Regions from separate parts of the Leminorella richardii genome, predicted to be linked through region 2. Evidence: predicted binding sites of a transcription regulator. Region 2 holds the regulator's gene; each other region holds the start of a gene.
What was found. Region 2 encodes LexA, which represses DNA repair genes until DNA is damaged. Its sites were predicted from a motif close to TNCTGTATGTACATACAGNA; they were not measured.
Positions count from the first base shown of each region.

Region 1: DQM29_RS06770 (DNA translocase FtsK 4TM domain-containing protein) is a predicted target of LexA. The motif match lies at 992-1,011, and genes of this name have one in related genera.
Region 3: rmuC (DNA recombination protein RmuC) is a predicted target of LexA. The motif match lies at 1,171-1,190, and genes of this name have one in related genera.

Region 1 covers NZ_LS483470.1:1,439,316-1,441,589, reverse strand. The annotation lists gene DQM29_RS06770 (DNA translocase FtsK 4TM domain-containing protein) at 1-927, opposite strand, end outside; gene lrp (leucine-responsive transcriptional regulator Lrp) at 1,053-1,547, opposite strand; gene trxB (thioredoxin-disulfide reductase) at 2,106-2,274, shown strand, end outside.
Region 2 covers NZ_LS483470.1:448,102-450,375, forward strand. The annotation lists gene DQM29_RS02180 (hypothetical protein) at 1-182, opposite strand, end outside; gene lexA (transcriptional repressor LexA) at 989-1,606, shown strand; gene zur (zinc uptake transcriptional repressor Zur) at 1,756-2,211, opposite strand.
Region 3 covers NZ_LS483470.1:211,295-213,568, forward strand. The annotation lists gene DQM29_RS00925 (sensor histidine kinase) at 1-477, shown strand, start outside; gene DQM29_RS00930 (DedA family protein) at 586-1,119, shown strand; gene rmuC (DNA recombination protein RmuC) at 1,237-2,274, shown strand, end outside.

The sequences.
Region 1 (2,274 bases), 990 kb from region 2:
ACTGTTCGCCTGAGCGCTTTGCGCCTGTTCGTTCATCGCTTGAGGGGACAGCGAGTCATCAAACATGGAGATATCTACACGGCCCGGCTGCAGAGCAGCGCCGTCACTGCCTTCAACATCGTCGGCTTTTGCCTGTGCAAAGGTAAAGGTTTGCTGGAACTCATCGCTGAGATCATCGTCTTTAGGCCCGTCCTCAGCAATACTGAATGACGATGCCCCTAGCAGAACATCATCGTCACTCGCGCCGGAACGCTCACTACTAATCTGAGGTTCACTATCGATGGCGCTATCTGCCCTATCGGAGGATTTTCTGGTTTTGTTGGAGGCAAACGTCAGCACGCCCATAACCAGCCCGCCGATCTTTTCTGCAATCGTCAGCCAAGACCAGCCAGTAAGCAGCGTAAGCCCTACTGCCCAGACGCCAAGCAGCACCAGCGTTGCTCCCACGCTGTTCATATGCGGCAACAGCGCACTGTTAATGAGATTACCGACTACACCGCCGGAAGCAAAGTAGTACCAGTCATCGATACTAATGGCAAAAAGGCCGCATGAAGAAAACACCAGCGCCAGCAGGCCAACTAAGCGCAGCGAGAAAGCAAAAAAGTCCACCGACTTCTGTTCACGCGTAAAGCGATACAGCATCCAGCATGAAAAAATCATCAGCGGAGGAATGGCATAAGCCAGAATGCCAAAAACGAACAGGAAAACGTCCGCCAACCAGGCGCCGCTTTCTCCTCCAAAATTCTGAATAGGATCGTGCCAAGCCGTTTGTGACCAGCTGGGATCGGCGGGGCTAAAGCTGACAAGCGCCGCTATCATGTAAACAGCAAATACTGTAACCGCGAGTAGAGCAGCTTCAAGCAGCCTCTGTCGGCTGTTCAGCTTCTTCAACTTGGGTTCTTTATCTTCTATATATTCCTGGCTCAAGAAGGGCTCTCCAGGTCATCTTAGTGACGCGCAAACGACAGCGCCAGGATTACCCCAGCGCTGAAACTGTATGAATAAACAGGAGTGTAACGGAAATTCACAGGTTTTGCACCTGCTCCAGTGAATTATCGCGTCTTAATGACGAGGTGGTTACTCTGCTTAACTTCTTCCATGACGACGTAGGTACGCGTGTCGTTAACGCCGGGTAAACGCAGCAGGGTTTCACCCAGCAGCTTTCTGTACGCCGACATATCAGACACCCGCGTCTTCAGCAGATAGTCAAAGTCACCTGATACTAAGTGGCACTCCTGAATCTCTTCCAGCTTTTGAACAGCCGTGTTGAACTGTTCAAAAACGTCGGCTGCCCCGCGGTTTAGCGTTATTTCAACGAAAACCAGCAGTGAAGCGTCGAGATAGTGAGGGTTTAACAGCGCCGTATAGCCTTGAATAAACTTTTGTCTTTCCAAACGGCGAACGCGCTCCAGACAAGGCGTAGGCGAAAGCCCTACACGCTTTGAAAGCTCAACGTTAGAGATGCGACCATCCATTTGTAATTCATTCAGAATATTGCGGTCAATACGGTCAAGATCTTTACTAGGGCGTTTTTTGTTGTCTACCATTTTTTTTCTCTCAATATCTTCCTTGTTTCTGGATACACCACTCTCTCTCCTAAAGATAGTTGGCACCGCTGTTCAATCAGGCTCGTTATGAATAGCCAGCATACGCTCTGCGCCTTCTGCTATTGTTCCCGTCGCAATAGCAAAAGACCTGCTGGATCGGAATGTTACCCCCGCCTGTTGTTGTTTTTAGCAGGGCTACTCAACCGAATCCTGAGTTGAACAAGTTGAATTAGCCGTTAATCCACGCAAATAAAGAGTAAGTCTCTGTAACCTTGCCCGATTACCCACCTTCATAAACTCTATTTGCGCAGTTAGTAGCGTAATTACAGGATAATGTTTTCGCAAATACACGCTGTATTGTCAAAGTAAAAGAGTAAAAAAAAGCACATATCTCTATAAATATTCCTAATCTCGCTGTTTATTACTCAATCAAACCTATTCAATAGGTAATATCTATCAGAATAATCGATGTAAACGCGTTACGCGCTTTTTTTCATAGTGTATTTTTCTTACAATCGTACAACTTGATCCGCCCTACTCGTTAACAGGAAACCGTTTATGGCCAAACATTGTCAATTGCTGATTTTAGGTTCTGGACCCGCAGGCTACACCGCCGCTGTGTATGCTGCTCGGGCAAACCTCAAGCCGGTTCTGCTTACGGGCATCGAACAGGGTGGTCAGTTAACCACAACCACTGAGGTTGAAAACTGGCCGGGTGATGCAGAAG
Region 2 (2,274 bases):
TCAAAGGCCAGTTCGTCTTCGAGGTAATGAAAGCCGATAATGATGCGGGAGTGAAGCCTGCTCCAGTCGCAGTGTTCACAGCCCGCATCTAGCTGCTTTTTTATGTGCAGCCCCGGTGCTGGAAGGATAAAGTGACGATGGCAGACGGTGCACTGAGACTCTCGCGTTTTGGCATTTATCACGTGAATACCGTCACAGTGCTTTTTTCCCGTAATAAATGCGCCGTAGCGGATATATTCGTTGATAGCTATTTCCCTGATGAGTATCCGTAGTTTTTATTCTGTTATCGTTTATTTATAAATAAAAAGTAAAGACGACGTGAGTTAAATAATTTACTTAAAACGAGAGGTTCCCCAGATCATTTTTTTGCATTAAACAGTCTTAATGCTTTTAATTCTATCGTATTCGCTTTTTTCAAATAAAAAAGAGAGGAGAAAGGGATAAGGCTTTCTCCCCCTGAATTGAAAATGCAATATTTCGTTTATAATGCATCGTTACAGCACGTAGCGATGTGGCGCCATTTTCCAGCACCATCAGCTGGTTGTCAATTAATTTATAAAGTAAACTATTTCTTTGTGAATAGAGTTTGATTCTGAAAAAATACAAGATGAAATTCCCCTTTATTTGGCTTTAGGCAGTGCGTCAGTTTGCTATTTTTAAATTTTATGAAATATTCCTTATTGCTTTGGCAAATGACGTCTTGCTTTATATACATACTTTTTATTAATTAAGTCTTTTGATGCACGATCGAAACGTTAATCATTCGTTATAACAATAGGAAAAAGTACCATTACGTTATTTTATGTGCTATTTCCGATGGGGATGGTAAATATAGTTCAAATGAATCATCGTTCCTTTTCTGAGGACTCTTTAGGATGCATTTTTAGATACGCCTCGTAATTATGTTGTTTAGTGGTTCCCATATGTCTGATACCTGTATATACTCACAGCATTACTGTATAAAAAAACAGGCTGAAGGAATCGAGAGATGAAAGCATTAACCGCTAGGCAGCAACAGATCTATGACATGATTCGCGAGCATATTGGTCAGTCCGGTATGCCGCCAACCAGAGCGGAAATTGCCAGAACGCTCGGCTTTAAGTCCCCTAATGCTGCAGAAGAGCACCTGAAAGCAATGGCGAGAAAGGGCGTTATTGAAATCGTTACTGGTGCTTCCCGAGGGATTCGGCTGTTGATGGAAGAGGCGGAGGAAGAGACGGGCCTGCCGCTGATTGGGCGAGTTGCCGCAGGGGAACCTCTGCTGGCACAGGAGCATATTGAAAGCCACTACCGCGTCGATCCGGCGCTGTTTCGCCCACACGCTGACTTTTTGCTACGGGTTAGCGGTATGTCCATGAAAGACATCGGGATCGTCGATGGCGATCTTTTAGCCGTTCACAAGACGCAGGATGTCCGCAACGGGCAGGTTGTGGTTGCGCGCATCGACGATGAAGTCACCGTCAAGCGTCTCAAAAAGCAGGGCAACGTCGTTCAGCTGCTGCCGGAAAATGAAGAGTTCTCTCCGATTGTAGTTGACCTAAGCGAGCAGAGCCTGACGATCGAAGGCTTAGCCGTTGGCGTTATCCGTAACGGTGATTGGATGTAAGAAATATCAAGCTGACCGATCGAGTACACTGATGCTGCTTCGGTCAGCGCGTTAACGCTAAAAGCGCCTTCGGGCGCTTTTTTTACGTGCGGAGTTTGGGTTCAGTTGTCGAGAGGGGGTAAGCGAGAGCCCTATGGGAGCTAACGGAGCTATGCGCTTTGCTTATTGCACTGGCCACAGGTACCGTGCGTTTCAAGCACGCTGTGCTGAATGGTGAAGCTGCTTTCATCCGCCAGCGACTTAAGCAGTTTGTCTATACCTTTAGCGTGGTGCTCAGCCACCAGTCCACAGCTGTCGCAGATAAACAGGGCGGAGGTATGCAGCGGTTCACCAACGTGGTGACAAACGACGTAGCTGTTGGTGGACTCAATCTTGTGAATAAAGCCCTGTTCAAGAAGAAAATCGAGAGCGCGATAAACCGTAGGCGGCTTCGCCTGTGGTTCTGATTCCCGCAGCAGGTCTAGCAGATCGTAAGCGCTGATGGCATTTGGCTGCTCGGCCATTAGCTGCAAAACCAGCTGACGCTGTGGCGTCAGGCGAACGGCTCGCTGTTCACACAGCTTTTGCGCTTTGGCTAACATTGAGGTGATGTTAACTGAGACCATCTTACTTCTCTCCTGATAAACAGAAAGCCAATACTACCACGCTAGAGCAAGAACGCCGATAGG
Region 3 (2,274 bases), 240 kb from region 2:
GATGAGGTTAGCCTGAGCGACGAGATGGAGCATATCAACGCCTATCTGGAGATAGAGAAGGCGCGTTTTGCCGATCGCCTAACTGTGGATATCGATATTTCCCCTGCCCTCGGGCCGCTGCTGTTACCGGCGTTTTCTCTTCAGCCAATTGTTGAGAATGCGATTAAGCACGGTACATCGCAAATGCTGAGCGAAGGGCATATCTGTATCAGAGGCTACGGCGACAGCTCGCAGATGCGCCCGGCGCTGGTGTTGGTGGTTGAAGACAACGCAGGCCTGTACCAGCCAAGGCCAAACGGTGACGGGCTGGGCATGAATCTAGTCGATCGGCGCATTAAAGCACGATACGGCTATGAGTACGGCATTACTGTTGAGAGTGAGCCAGACCGCTTTACGCGAGTGGTTATTCGACTGCCGGCGCTAGGGCGCGATGATGTCATAGACGACCTAATGTCTGAGCGGGTAGAGGCACAGTAGTGAAAAAAAATCACCTATGGGAACCTTACGTATAAAAGCGAAAAGAGGGTTGATTTTTTCAGCGCCTATGCGGCTAAATGGGCGCTCTATTTAGCCGGAGCTTTTTGCGTGACGCTTGACCACGTTATCCAGATGACCATGAACTTTGTGCGCGACCACCAGGCTTGGGGGCCGCCAATTGTTTTTTTCTTGGCGTTTGGAGAGTCGATTGCGTTTCTGTCGCTGCTTATTCCTGCGACAGTTATTCTGCTGGGTGTTGGCGCGATTATTGGGGAAAGCGGCATCGGATTTTGGTCTATGTGGCTCGGCGCCTGCGCTGGGGCATTTTTTGGTGACTGGGTGTCCTACTGGCTCGGCTGGCGCTATAAAGAGCGCGTTGCTCACGTTTGGCCACTGTCGCGCAATCCTAATCTGTTAGTTCGAGGTCAGCATTTTTTTGAGCGCTGGGGCGCGCCCGGCGTTTTCATTGGCCGTTTTTTCGGCCCGCTGAGAGCCACGGTGCCTTTAGCCGCGGGCGTGTGCAATATGCCGCTTCGCTCTTTTCAGGTTGTGAATCTACTGTCTGCGATGCTGTGGGGATTCGTCATGCTGGCGCCTGGCGCGTTTGGACTTCAGTGGGCGCTGCATTATCTGCGTTTTTAACGCCGCGTTGCTGCATATTTTGCGGGAAACCTTCCAGTTACAATTAAATCATTCTGGACATTCATACAGTATTTCCTTACTTTTACCAGCTAGACGAAATAGGCAACCGGAGGCTTGGTGGAAAACAGCTTAACGATCGCGATCGGCGCAGCGCTGGCGGGGTTTGTCGCTGCATTGCTGATATCGATGCTGGTGAATCAACGTTCGCGCCTGCGGCTAGAAAATCAGCTTGAGCTGCAGGCGGCTCAGCTTGAGCAAAGCCTGAGTGAAAGGGCTGAACTCCGAGCCGAAAAAGAGTTAATGCAGAAAGTGCAGCAGGAGCAGCAGATAGAGCTTCGCAACGTGCACGCCCATTTGGCTGCCGCTCAGGAAAAGGCTCAACAGCAGGCGCTGTGGCATGAAGAGTGTGAGCGTCTGAATCAGGAGCTTCGAGGGCTGCAAAGCGTTAACAGCGTGCTGGAGGCGGAACTGAGGGAAATGTCGACCCGCCTTGAGGAAACGAGATTTGCCGCTGAAGAAAAGCAGCGACTGTTGATTAACAGCGAACAGCGCCTAACGGTACAGTTTGAAAACCTGGCTAATCGCATATTTGAGCAGAGCGGGCGCAAAGTTGATGAACAAAACCGACAAAGTCTGGATCGGCTTTTACTGCCGCTGAGCGAACAGCTGGAAGGCTTTCGCCGTCAGGTGCAGGAAAACTACGGTCAGGAATCCCGAGAGCGCCACACGCTTACCCATGAAATTCGCCATCTGCAACAGCTTAACGCTCAAATGGCGCAGGAAGCCCTTAACCTGACCAAAGCCCTGAAGGGGGATAACAAAACCCAAGGTAACTGGGGGGAGGTAGTGCTTGCCCGAGTGCTGGAGGCTTCAGGTCTCCGGGAGGGTTATGAATATCAGACTCAGGTCAGCCTGCAAAATGAAGGGGGCAACCGCCAACAGCCAGACGTTATCGTCAGGCTGCCGCAGAATAAAGACGTGATTATCGATGCGAAGATGTCGCTGGTCAGCTATGAGCGCTACTTCAATAGTGACGACGATCAGGAACGCATGCAGGCACTGCATGAACACATTGCATCGATTCGTTCCCACATTCGACTGCTTAGCCGGAAAGACTATCATCAGCTGCCCGGGCTTCGCTCTCTGGATTATGTG